Sphaerotilus microaerophilus: one gene and its partner. The protein of the gene in region 1 binds, or shares a complex with, the protein of each later gene. Links are inferred from orthologs where the notes say so. Each region holds a gene or a part of one and is shown in the gene's direction. Other genes may lie near its edges.

Region 1 (6,355 bases):
CTACCCCCGCCATGCGCGGCTGCTGGTGCCGGGGCGCTTCCCCCGTCCCAGCGACCCGGGTCACCCGGCAGCGGTGACGCGCCTGGCGGCCCGCTGCGCCCAGGCGCTGGGCGGGCGGACCTTCGTGCTGACCACCACGTTGCGGGCGCTGCAGACCATCGGCCAGGGGCTGCGCGAGCAGCTCGCCCAGGTGGATCCGCCACTGCAGGTCTTCGTGCAGGGCGAGTCGTCCAAGCGGGCGCTGCTGGCGCAGTACCTGGCCGCGCCGCGGGCGGTGCTGGTGGGCTCGCACAGCTTCTGGGAGGGCATCGACGTGCCGGGCGAGGCGCTGCAGTGCGTGGTGATCGACAAGTTGCCCTTCCCACCGCCGAACGACCCGCTGGTGGAAGCACGCTGCCGCGCCATCGAGGCCGAGGGCGGCAATGCCTTTGCCGATCACTCGATCCCCGAGGCGGCGATCGCGCTCAAGCAGGGCGCGGGCCGGCTGATCCGCAGCGAGACCGACCGGGGCCTGCTGGCGGTGTGCGACAGCCGGCTGGTGACGATGGGCTACGGCCAGCGCCTGCTGGCTGCGCTGCCGCCGATGGGCCTGGTGGACAACGAGGCCGAGGCGCTGGACTGGCTCGCCACGCTGCGGGAGCCCGCATAGCGTCAGATCAGAACGGCCACCAGCCCTTCTGTTGCTGCACCTCGTAGCCGCGTTGCAGCCAGGCGCTCTTCGGATAGTTGTTCTTCAGCACGCGCAGGGCGTCATCGCGCAGCTGCGGCAGGCCGAGTTTCTCGTAGCTGGCCACCATCAGGTACAGCGCCTCCTCGGCCGCGGGCACGCCGCGGTAGTCCTGCAGGGCCTGCTGGGCGCGGTTGGCGGCGGCCACGTAGGCGCCGCGCTCGTAGTAGTAGCGCGCCACGTGCACCTCGTAGCCGGCCAGCGTGGCGATGATGTACTTCATGCGCAGCACGGCGTCGGGCGCGTACTTCGACTCCGGAAAGCGCTCGACCAGCTGCTTGAAGGCCGAGTAGGCGTCGCGCGAGGCCTGCTGGTCGCGCTCGGACAGGTCCTGCTTGATCAGGTTGCCGAACAGGCCCAGGTCGTCGTTGAAGTTGATCAGCCCCTGCAGGTACAGCGCGTAGTCGGCCGCCGGGCTGGTGGGGTGCAGCCTGAGGAAGCGCTCGACCACCGACAGCGCGCGCGCCTTCTCCTGCTGCTTGTAGAGCAGGTAGGCCTGCTCCAGCTGGGCCTGCTGGGCCAGCAGCGTGCCAGCGGCCTGACCTTCGAGGCGCTCATAGAGCTTGATGGCGGCGTCGTAGGCGCCGGCGGCGGCCTCCTCGCGGGCCTCTTCGTACAATTTGGCGACGGCCTTGGCATCGTCGCCCTTCTTGGGGTCGGTTGCGCAAGCGCCGAGCAGCGTCGCCAGCAGCGCCGCCATCACCCACGCGGCGGTCCGGGCGGGCAGGCCCGCACTGAGCTTGAACATGTGTTTCCTGTGTCGCAGCCTTGGTTGGCTGCGCCTGTGACCCATCGAGTGAAGGATTATATGAAGCGCAGTGCGCGCGCCGGGGCAGGGCTTCCCGGGAGCGGGGCGGGTGATCGCGCACCCGGGCAGGCGCGTGCCGCCGTCGCCGACGAGGTGGACGGGCTGGATGAGGGTGTGGCCCTTGACGAGGGCGGGGATGAGGATGGCGGAGAGGACTCCCCCGCGGGCGGTGATGCCGGCCTGCCCGGGGCGGCCGATGGCGAGGCGGCGCACGGTGGGGAGCAACGCCAGGCCCGCGTCGAGGTGACCGAGCACGGCCAGCGGCTGGACGGCTGGCTGGTGGCGCTGGCGCCGGAGTTCTCGCGCAGCCACCTGCAGCAACTGATTGCCGATGGCCTGGTGCGCTGCGACGGCCTGGTGCAGACCAAGCCGTCTCGCAAGGTGTCGGTCGGGCAGGTGATCGAGGTGCTGCTGCGGCCCACCGCGCAGAGTACGGCCTTCCAGGCCGAGCCGCTGCCGCTGTCCATCGTGTTCGAGGACGAACACCTGCTGGTGGTCGACAAGCCGGCCGGGCTCGTCGTGCACCCGGCGGCGGGCCACTGGTCCGGCACGCTGCTCAACGGGCTGCTGGCCCACCACGCTGGCGCGGCGCTGCTGCCGCGCGCGGGCATCGTGCACCGGCTGGACAAGGACACCTCCGGCCTGATGGTGGTGGCCAAGACGCTGGTGGCACAGACCGCGCTGGTGCGCGCGATCGCGGCGCACGAGGTGCGGCGCGAGTACCTGGCGCTGGCGCATGGGCGCCATGCCAGCGGCCTGGAGGTGATCGACCGGCCGGTGGGGCGCGACCCGGTGTCGCGTGTGCGCATGGCGGTGCACCCGGCCGGCAAGCCGGCGCGCACCGACGCGCACTGCCTGGCCAGCGTCGAGTTGCCTGCCGGTTCGTTGGCCACCGGCGGTGGTGGCGCATCGGCCGGCGCCTGGGTCAGCGCCTGGTGCTGCCGCCTGCACACCGGGCGCACGCACCAGATCCGCGTGCACCTGGCGGCCATCGGCCACCCGCTGGTGGCCGATGCGCTCTACGGTGGGCGGCCCCAGCTGGGCCTGGCGCGGCAGGCCCTGCACGCGGCGCGACTGTCCTTCGAGCACCCGGTGCTGGGCGGCTGGCGTGTCTTTTCCGCCGCACTGCCCCCCGATCTGGCGACGGCCTGGCAGCAGCTAGGCCCGGCGGTACTGCGCGCTGCCGCTACAATGCTGGAAAAACGTGACGCATGAGGATGTCTGCGCCGGTCAAGCCGATCTGGGCGGGCATTTGAAGACACCGAGGCGCAACCGCTCCTGGTACACACGGCCCGACCGACGGGCACGCAGGGCGGGAGTGCAGATCCCAGCACGCTGGAACCAAGAAACGACGGCCCCTGGCCGACCCGAGGCGGATGGCGCCGGGTGGCAGGTGTCGATGCCGGTGAGCCTGCCATGGCCCGCCGAAGCAATGAGCCGGCTCAGACCTCCGCGTGGCGAGAGGGTCGAGTCCGGTAGGGTGATCGAACCACAGGGACTTGTGCCCTGATTACCGCCTGTCGGCAAGACGGGCTCATCAGACTGACGAACGGATGGACACGAGGGATGCGAAGCGCGTCCTGGAGACCGCGCTCATCTGCGCGCAGCAGCCCTTGCCGCTGCGCGAGATGCGGGCGCTGTTCGATGGCGCGCTGGGTGCGGATACCCTGCGCATGCTGCTCGACGAGTTGGTGCGTGACTGGTCAGGCCGCGGCGTCGAGCTGGTCAATATTGCCTCAGGCTGGCGCTTCCAGAGCCGGCCCGAGATGCGCCTCTTCCTGGACCGGCTGCACCCCGAGAAACCGCCGCGTTACTCGCGGGCGGTGCTGGAGACACTGGCCATCATTGCCTATCGCCAACCGGTCACGCGCGGCGACATCGAGGAGATCCGTGGCGTGACGGTGAGCACCCAGATCGTCAAGCAGTTGGAGGACCGCGGCTGGATCGACGTGATCGGCTACCGCGAGGCCCCGGGCCGCCCGGCGCTGTACGCCACGACACGGCAGTTCCTGGACGACCTCGGGCTGAAGTCGCTGGACCAGCTGCCCGAAATGGCGGCTGCACCGGGCGTGGCGCCCATGTCGGCGCTCGCCAACTTGGCCCAGCGCCTGCCGCAGCAGGCCTCGCTGCTGGACGAGGTGGCGCTCCCGGCTGCCGACGTGCTCGAAGCGCCGGATCGCTCTTCTTCCGCATCACCGGCCGATGAGGCAGGTGATGCCCCCGCCGATGGTTCTGCCATCGACGCTCCCCTTCCCGCCATCCAGGAGCGGCCCGATGCCGCGGCTGGGGGCTCCGTAGCCTGAGGCTGCACGCATGAACGACATGACTTCCGAATCCCAAGACCCGCATCCGCAGGCCGGTGCCGAGGCTCCTGCAGCCGCGCCCGCGCCCAAGCGCCGCCGCACGACCCGCAAGGTTGAACCGACCTCCGAAGCGACCACCGAGGTGGCCGCCGAGCCGGTCGCCGTGGCCGCTGCCGAACCGCAGCCCGTGGCGGTGCCCGAAGTGGCCCCCGAGGCGCCGGTCAAGCCGCGCCGGGCCCGCAAGACGGCGGCCGCCCCGACGGCGGCCGAGGTCGTGGTGGCTCCTGTGGAGGCCCCGATCGCGGCCCCGATCGCGGCCTCGGTTGAGGCGGCCGTGCCGCCGGCCGATGTGGAGCCGGCCGCGCCCGCCAAGCGCGCGCCGCGCAGCCGCAAGAAGGTGGTCGCCGCGGAGGTGTCGACCGATGCGGTGGTGACGGAGGTCGTGGCAGCCGAGCCGGCGCCGGTCGCCGCGCAGGAGGTTCCGGCCGTGGCTGCCGAAGCGGCCCCGGTGGCAGAGGCCGGTGCACGGGCCGAAGGCCAGGGCGACGACCAGGGTGAGGCCCAGGGCGAGCGTCGCCGCGAGCGGGGCCGCCGCCGTGGGCGCCGCGGCGAGGGCGGCGAGCGTGCCGCCGGTGAAGGCGTTGCTGCCGAAGAGGCCGCGCCGGCGATCTTCACGCTCGGTGATGCCCCCGAGGAGGGCGCGTCCGCCGAGCCGGCGCTGCCGCGTGTGGACGCGCAGGCCCGTTTCAGCGACGTTGTCACCGGCAACTACGACAGTGAAGGCGAGGCTGCGCCCGACGAGGATCCGGGCAAGCGCGTGCTGCGCCCCGAGCCCGAGGCGCCCAAGCTGCACAAGGTGCTGGCGCAGGCGGGCATCGGGTCGCGCCGCGACATGGAGCAGCTCATCGAGCAGGGCCAGGTGACGGTCAATGGCGAGGTGGCCCACGTGGGCATGCGCATCGCCCGCGGTGACCAGATCAAGCTGGCCGGCAAGCCGATCAAGGTGCGCATCGCGCCGCCGCCGGCGCGCATCGTGGCGTACCACAAGCCGGTGGGCGAGGTGGTCACCCACCACGATCCGGAGGGCCGCCCGACGGTGTTCCGCCATCTGCCGCGCCTGCCCAACGGCAAGTGGCTGTCGGTGGGCCGGCTGGACATCAACACCGAGGGCCTGCTGCTGTTCACCAACTCGGGTGACCTGGCCAACCAGCTGATGCACCCGCGCTTCGGCGTGGAGCGCGAGTACGCCGTGCGTGTGCTTGGCATGCTCGACGAGGTGGCGCGCGACAAGCTGCTCACCGGGGTCGAGATCGAAGGTCAGGCCGCTGCCTTCAAGTCCATCGAGGATGGTGGCGGCGAAGGGGCCAACCACTGGTACCGCGTCGTCATCACCGAGGGCCGCAACCGCGAGGTGCGCAAGCTCTTCGAAAGCGTGGGCATGGCGGTGAGCCGGCTGATCCGCATCCGCTATGGCACCGTGGTGCTGCCGCGCGGGCTCAAGCGCGGCGTCTGGGTCGAGCTCGATGACGAGGACGTGCGCCAGATCCGCCGCCTGGCCGGCAACGACCAGGGGCCGCGTGGCGAGCAGGGCGCGCGTGGAGAGCCGGGCGGGCGCGGCGAGCGGCCGGAGCGTGGCGAGCGCTCCGACAAGGGCCGCGGGCGCGGTGCCCAGCATGGTGGCGGCGGGCCCAAGGGGGCGCAGCAGGGCCAGCAGGGTGGTGGTGGCCAGGGCGGGCAGGGCGGCCGTGGCCAGGGTCAGGGCCAGCAAGGGCCGGGCAAGCAGCGCGGCAAGGGCCAGGGCCAGGGCAAGTTCGGCGGCGGTAATGGCGGTCAGCCGGGCCAGTTCGAGCGCGATCAGACACGCGATCCGCGCGAGCAAACCCGCGAGCCGCGTGACCAGCGCGAGACCCGCGGCGATGACTACGACGACGACATCCCGCTGCGCATCCCCAACCCGCTGGAGCAGACCTTTGACCGGCGCTTTGCCACCGGCTCCAAGCGCATCGTGTCAGGCTTTGGCCGCCCGTCCGACCAGGACACCCGGTCCGGCCCGGAGCCGCGCCGCAAGGGCGAGCCCAAGCAGCCCGACCCGATGCAGACCTCGGTGGGTTACATCGGGGCCGATGCCTACTTCGGCCGTCCCGGTGGTGGCCAGGGCAAGAACCGCGGCGGCGGCCGTCGGCGCTGATCGGTCCGGGGCCCAGGCTCACCGCATCAGCGCGTGGCGGCGCTCCAGCGTCACCGGACTGACCGGCGCCGCGGGCTAAAATCAACGGCTTTGCCTTGCAAGGCGGCAGGTGCCGCCTTGCTTCATTTTTTCAGGAGCTCTCCATGGCCATCGAACGCACCCTGTCCATCATCAAGCCCGACGCCGTCGCCAAGAACGTCATCGGCCAGATCTACGCCCGCTTTGAAGGCGCCGGCCTGAAGATCGCTGCCGCCAAGCTGGTGCAGCTGTCGCGTGCCGACGCCGAGCAGTTCTACGCCGTGCACAAGGCCCGCCCGTTCTTCAACGAC
Region 2 (6,402 bases), 120 kb from region 1 along the record:
GAAGGCCAGCAGCGCCGCCGGCGTGCCACTCAGCAGCTCGAACTCCAGTTCGGCGATCGGCAGCTCGCGCCCATCGGCCCGGATGACGCCCCGGTCCAGCGCCACCTCGATCTCGGCGCCATCGTGGCGCACGGTCCAGACCAGGCGCTCGAAGTCCGTCTCGTACTGCAGCTGCAGCGCCTCGACACCGCAGCCCGCCGCCGCCAGCAGCGCGGTCAGCGCCTGCCCGGCCGGGCTGTCGGCATGGCGGGCCAGGTCGAGGGCGGGCGCCTGCGCACCGCCCGGGTCCGCCACGGTGGCGTTGTGCTCCAGGCGCTGCATCACGCCATCGCCGCGGCCCTTGAGCGTCTGCACCCACTGCCCGCCCTCGCGGCGCAGCCGCAGCGCAAAGCCGGCGCGGCCGAGCAGGCGATCCGGGTGGTCGAAGTAGCGCGCCCGCATCGCCACGCAGCCAGCGCCCCGTGCCTGCAGCCAGTGCGCCAACGCGGGCAGCGCCGCCGGCGCCACCTGGAACTTGAGTTCGATCTCGTGCATGGCGGCGATTGTGCCGGCCCCGCACACGCCCTGCGCCACCGTAAAATGGCGAGCTGTCCTGCGCCGCGCAGGCCCCGAATCCTCCCGCAACCCGTTCAGGCCCGCACCATGCCGCTCTTCTGGAAGCCCTACCTATCCGAGACCACGCAGTTCATCGAGGAGCTCAAGCGCAAGGACCCGACGCTGGAGGCCCGCCAGCGCGAAGGCCGTGCCCTGCTGTGGGACCGTGAGCAGGACCGCAGCGCCCAGGCCGACTACGACGAGGCGGTCGTCGCCCAGCAGCCCTACGTCTACCAGACCAAGGCCTGACCCCCTGATCTGCCCGGATGGCGGCTGCCCCCGACAGCCCGCCGGCGGTGCCGGTGGCGCCCGATGGCCTGCCCGAGGTGGTTGACCACGTCGCGGTGGCGCGCCTGTACGGCGAGCCGCTGTTCGCGCTGCCCACCGACCTGTACATCCCGCCCGATGCGCTGGAAGTCTTCCTGGAGGCCTTCCAGGGGCCGCTGGACCTGCTGCTCTACCTGATCCGCAAGCAGAACTTCAACATCCTCGACATCCCGATGGCGGATGTCACCCGGCAGTACCTCGACTACGTCGAGCAGATCCGGCGCAGCAACCTCGAACTCGCTGCCGAGTACCTGCTGATGGCGGCGATGCTCATCGAGATCAAGTCGCGCATGCTGCTGCCCGCGCGCAAGAGCGACGAGGGTCGGGAGGCCGAGGACCCGCGTGCCGAGCTGGTGCGCCGGCTGCTGGAGTACGAACGCATCAAGCTGGCCGCCGCGCAGCTCGACGCGCTGCCCGTACTGGGGCGCGACTTCCTGCGCGTGCAGGTGACGATGGAGCAGGCGCTGGAGCCGCGCTTCCCGGACGTCCACCTGGCCGATCTGCAGGAGGCCTGGGCCGAGGTGCTCAAGCGCGCCAGGCTGACCCAGCACCACCGCATCTCGCGCGAGCAGCTCTCCGTGCGCGAGCACATGAGCATCCTGCTGCGCACGCTGCACGGCCGGCGCTTCGTGGAGTTCCAGGAGCTGTTCGAGCCCGAGCGCGGCGCCCAGGTGTTGGTGGTCACTTTCATCGCCATGCTTGAACTCGCTCGCGAGCGCCTGCTGGAGATCACCCAGGCCGAGGCCTTCGCGCCGATCTACGTGCGCCTGGCGTACCAGCCCGCTTGATCCAACCGCCCTCGCCGACCACCGGAGCCTGTCCACCCGAGCCCGCCCGGCTCCGTACACTCGCCGCCATTCCCCCTGTGGAGCCCCGCATGAGCCAGAGCACGAGCCTGCACCAGGCCGGCATCCTCGACCCGGTCCCCGCGCACGCGCGCTACCTCAGCTTCGAGCTTCACCCCGGCGTGGACCCGCGCGCCGCGCTCACGCAGTTGGCCGGCCAGGCCGACGGGCGCGACACCGTCGTCGGCCTGGGTGCCGGCCTGATCGCAACGCTGGGTGCGGCGGTTCCGGGCCTGCGCCCCTTCACCGCGCCGGCCGGCGCCCGCGTCGAGCTGCCCGCCAGCCCGGCGGCGCTGTGGCTCTGGCTGCGCGGCGGCGAGCCCGGTGAGCTGCTGCTGCGCGGGCGCGCCTGGCAGGCCCGGCTGGCAATGGCCTTCGAGCCCCGACACGAGCTGGCTGCCTTCTGCCACCAGGGCGGACGCGACCTCACCGGCTACGAGGACGGCACCGAAAACCCGAGCGGCGACGCCGCACCCGCCACCGCCTTCGTGCAGGGCGCGGGGCCGGGGCTGGACGGCGCCAGCTTCGTGGCCGTGCAGCAATGGCTGCACTCGATGGCGCGCTTCGACGCGATGTCCGCCGCCGAGCAGGACCACGCCATCGGCCGGCGTCGCAGCGACAACGAGGAGCTCGACGACGTCCCGCCCAGCGCCCACGTGCAGCGCACCGCCCAGGAGAGCTTCGACCCCGAGGCCTTCGTGCTGCGCCGCTCGATGCCCTGGGCCGAGGGCGCCGCCTGCGGCCTGCTCTTCGCCGCCTTTGCCGCCCGGCTGGATGCCTTCGAGGCCCAGCTCGCGCGCATGGCCGGTGCCGAGGACGGCATCGTCGACGCCCTGTTCCAGTTCACCCGGCCCGTCGGCGGCGCCACCTTCTGGTGCCCACCCATGCGCCCCGAAGGGGGCCTGGACCTGCGCGCCGTCAGGCTCACCGCCTGACCCTGCGCGCCGCAGAGCGTCGCCTGCGCGCGACAGTGCCGCCACCCCTGGCGCACCGCGGCACGGCCCCTCGCGAGCCAGGACCACCCCTTGACGCGCCCGGGGTGACGGGAAGTTGCAATTTATCGTTTCAGGACATGCCTCCATGCACGGTGGGCAGGGGGCCGCGCGGCTATCCTCGCTCGGTTTGCCGCTGACCCACCCCGCTGCCCCTGCTGCCAACGGATGGCGCGCGGTCCTGAATGGGGCCTGCGATGCGGCGTGAAGTCAAAGAGCCCCACGGGGGCACGGGCGTGTGCGGGCACGTCCGGCGATCGCCATCACCTGCTACTGGCAGAGAAGACAAACATGACCGTTGTGACTCGACTCGGCGCTTCCTGCCGGTCCACCGGTGCCGGCCGACCGATGGCGGTGCCTGGCCTGGGTGGCCGGCCGTTGCCGGCCTGGTTGCTCCTGATGGTGATGCACCTCACCGCGGGCGCGACGGCCCAGGCGGCCGACGACTACCTGTACACCGTCCAGACGGGCGACAACCCCTGGAACCTGTCCGAGCGCTTCCTGCTGGACATGAGCTACTGGCCGCGCCTGGTGGCGCACAACCACATCGCCGACGACCGGCGCCTGCCGCCGGGCAGCACGCTGCGCATCCCGCGCCCCTGGCTGCGGCTGAGCAGCAGCACGGTGCAGATCAGCGCGCTGACCGGCGAGGTGCAGGTGGACCTGGGCCAGGGCCTGGGCTGGCAGGCGGCCACCGCCGGTACCCGGCTGAGCGCCGGGGCCCGGCTGAAAACAGAGGCCCAGGCCAGCGCGGCACTGCAGCTGTCCGACGGCTCGCAGGTGCTGGTGCGCAGTGACACCGAGTTGCGCCTGGCCCAGGCCGGCACGGTGGGCAACGGCGCGCTGATGCTGCGCATCGAACTGCAACGCGGCCGGCTGGAGAACGCCGTGCATCCCCTGCGCGCCAAAGGCGGGCGCTTCGAGATCCAGACCCCATCGGCCATCACGGCCGTGCGCGGCACCGACTTCCGCATCTCCGCCGACGCCCACAGCACCCGCAGCGAGGTGCTCGATGGCGCCGTCGAGCTGGGCAACCCGCGCGGCAAGGTCCGGCTGGAGCGCGCCACCGGGTCGATGGCCACGGTCCAGGCGCCCCCGCTGCGGCCCCGCCCCCTGCTGGGTGCCCCCCGCCTTGGCGGGATCCCCACGCGCTGGGAACAGGCCGCGGCAACGCTCAACTGGCCCGCACTGCCCGGAGCGCAGGCCTACCGCGTACAACTCGCGACACTGGATGGCGAGGGCCGCGAGGACGGCACCACGCTGGCCGACCGCGTCAGCACCACGCCCAGCCAGGCACTGCCGCCCCTGCGTGACGGGCGCTACCGGCTGCGCGTGCGCGCCATCGACGCCCAGGGCCTGGAAGGCCTGCAGGCCGACACCACCCTGCTGCTCGACACCCAGCCCGCCCCCCCCGAGCCCCAGGCACCGCGCAGCCTGGCGCCGGTCACGCGCCAGTCCGGCACGCTGCGCTGGCGCCCGGCCGCAGGGGCCGTCGAGGCCGGCGCCGCGCCTGCTCCGATGCAGTACCGCGTGCAGATCGCCGGTCCGGCGGGCTTTGCCGCTCCGCTGGCCGACCTGACGGCCGCCGGCCTGGCCTGCGCCCTGCCCGACCTGATGCCCGGGCGCTACCAGTGGCGCATCGCCAGCCTCGCCGGTGACGACCAAGGCCCCTGGAGCGCCGTGCAGCCGCTGGAACTGGCCGCGGGCGCGCCCGACCTGGTGGGCATCGACATCGACCGCCAGCTCCGGCTGCACTGGCGCAGCGAGGAGCGCGCCCCGGTGCGCCTGCAGGTGGCGCGCGACGCCGCCTTCACCCAGCTGCTGCTGGACGAGCCCCGGCATGGCCAGACGGCCGCCCTCCCGCTCCCCGCCGCCGGCACCTACCACCTGCGCGTGGGCTCCTGGCCAGTGGCGGGCCGACCAGTGGCCTGGGGCCCGGCCCACCACGTCGAGGTGGGCCGCTGGCGCCTGGGCGACCGCATCGAGGACCTGACCGTCCGCACCGACCTGAACAGCCTGCCGCCCACCGGGGCCGGCCCGGCGCCGGCCTGCGCCCGCTTCGCGCCGCCGCGATGAAGTGGATTCAGCGCCTGGGCCTGTGGAGCGTGCGCCACCCCTGGTGGGTGGCCGTCGCCTCGATCGCCCTGCTGCTGGGCCCGGCAAGCCCGCTGCTCGAGCGGCTGGACCGCCTCGCCTGGGACCTGACGGCACGTGCCACCCAGGGCGTGCGCGACCGCAGCGTGGTGGCCGACGAACAGCTCATCGTCACCATCGACGAAGCCAGCCTGCAGGCCCTCGGCCGCTGGCCCTGGCCCCGCGCACTGCATGCCGAGCTGATCGACCGCCTCGCCGCCAGCGGCGCGCGGGCGATCGGCTATGACATCCTGTTCAGCGATGCCGGTGCGCTCGCCGATGACCGGCGCCTGGCCGAGGCGATCCGCCACAGCGGCCGGGTCGTGCTGCCGGTGGCTCCCTTCGAGCCGCTGGCCGGCCGCGGCCTGCGTGCCGGGTTGCCCCTGCCCGAGCTGCAGGCCGGTGCCGGCGGGCTCGGCCACGTCGACACGGAGATCGATGGCGACGGCCTGGTGCGCCGCCTGCACCTGCAGGCCGGCCTGGGCGAGCGCTGCTGGGAAACCTTCGCCCTGGCCGTGTGGCGCGTCGCCGACCCCGGCGCGGCCGGCCAGGTCCACGGCCCGGATCCGCTGACCCGCCCGAACACCCTCACCAGCCCCTGCACCCGGTCCGGCGGCAACCCCACCGCCTGGAGCCGGCACCAGGAACGCCTGCAGCCGCTGCACCAGGTCGAGGTGCCGCGGCTGTCGGCGCTGCAGCTGCTGCGCGACCCCCTGGCCGCCACGGCGGTGTCCGGCCGCATCATCTGGGTGGGCGTCACCGCACACGGGCTGGACCAGCCGGTGACCAGCCCCGCCGCGGCCCCCGGCACCGCCTGGAGCGGCGTGCAGTGGCAGGCCCAGCTGCTGCACGCGCTGCAGCACCGCCAGCTGATCGTGCCGGCGGACGAGTCCGTCGTGGCAGCGGCCAACCTGCTGCCGATGCTGCTGCTGGCCCTGCTGCTGCAGTGGCGCCGCAGCCACCTGCGCGGGCGGCGCCTGCTGCTGGCCCTGCCCCTGCCCTGGCTGGGCAGCGCCGCGCTGCTGGTGGGCACCCAGGTGTGGCTGCCCGCCATGGCGCTGACGGCCGGGCTGGTGATCGCCTTCACGCTCACGCGGGCCGCCGAGCTGCAGGGCGCGCGCGACGACCTCGCCCACGCCCAGGGCCAGGCCGACGCAACGCTGCGCGCCATCACCGACAGCGTGCTGTCGATCGACGCCCAGCTGCGCGTGCGCTACCTCAACCCCAGCGCGGAACGGCTGGTGGGCGACACCCTGGCGAGGGTGCAGGGACTGCACGTCAGCACCCTGCTGCACCTGACCCCGCGCGACGCACAGGTGCTCGAAGCCGCGCTGGGCGCCTGCCTGGAGGACCGCGAGGTCGTGCAGCTGCAGCAGCCGCTGCGCCTGGACACCCCGCCGCAGCCCCGCCTCGTGCGCCTGATTGCCAGCCCGGTGCGCCCGGCCCACCTCGGCAGCCGCGGCCGCGAGCGTGGCAAGGAACGCGGCCGCGATCCCGCGCGCAGCGCCAAG

The links.
Region 2: scpB (region 1) and NGK70_RS19150 share a complex: the UniProt entries of both Bacillus subtilis proteins name them as parts of the cohesin-like complex. The link is inferred for Sphaerotilus microaerophilus from one-to-one orthologs.

What each region holds. Positions count from the first base shown.
Region 1 is NZ_AP025730.1:4,361,899-4,368,253, reverse strand. What follows is about bases 2,227-4,963. They hold scpB (SMC-Scp complex subunit ScpB), read left to right. Parts: upstream 2,227-3,088; coding sequence 3,089-3,838; downstream 3,839-4,963. Other genes in these bases: NGK70_RS18610 (pseudouridine synthase), read left to right, coding at 3,849-4,963; NGK70_RS18620 (RluA family pseudouridine synthase), read left to right, coding at 2,227-2,750. Outside these bases: DNA repair helicase YoaA, read left to right, coding at 1-649; NGK70_RS18625 (outer membrane protein assembly factor BamD), read right to left, coding at 657-1,475; more of NGK70_RS18620, read left to right, coding at 1,536-2,226; more of NGK70_RS18610, read left to right, coding at 4,964-6,026; ndk (nucleoside-diphosphate kinase), read left to right, coding at 6,170-6,355. UniProt on the Bacillus subtilis protein: Participates in chromosomal partition during cell division. May act via the formation of a condensin-like complex containing Smc and ScpA that pull DNA away from mid-cell into both cell halves.
Region 2 is NZ_AP025730.1:4,483,798-4,490,199, forward strand. What follows is about bases 1-2,784. They hold NGK70_RS19150 (segregation and condensation protein A), read left to right. Parts: upstream 1-860; coding sequence 861-1,709; downstream 1,710-2,784. Other genes in these bases: NGK70_RS19140 (CYTH domain-containing protein), read right to left, coding at 1-534; NGK70_RS19145 (DUF3460 family protein), read left to right, coding at 643-843; NGK70_RS19155 (Dyp-type peroxidase), read left to right, coding at 1,799-2,701. Outside these bases: NGK70_RS19160 (FecR domain-containing protein), read left to right, coding at 3,050-4,834; NGK70_RS19165 (EAL domain-containing protein), read left to right, coding at 4,831-6,402. UniProt on the Bacillus subtilis protein: Participates in chromosomal partition during cell division. May act via the formation of a condensin-like complex containing Smc and ScpB that pull DNA away from mid-cell into both cell halves.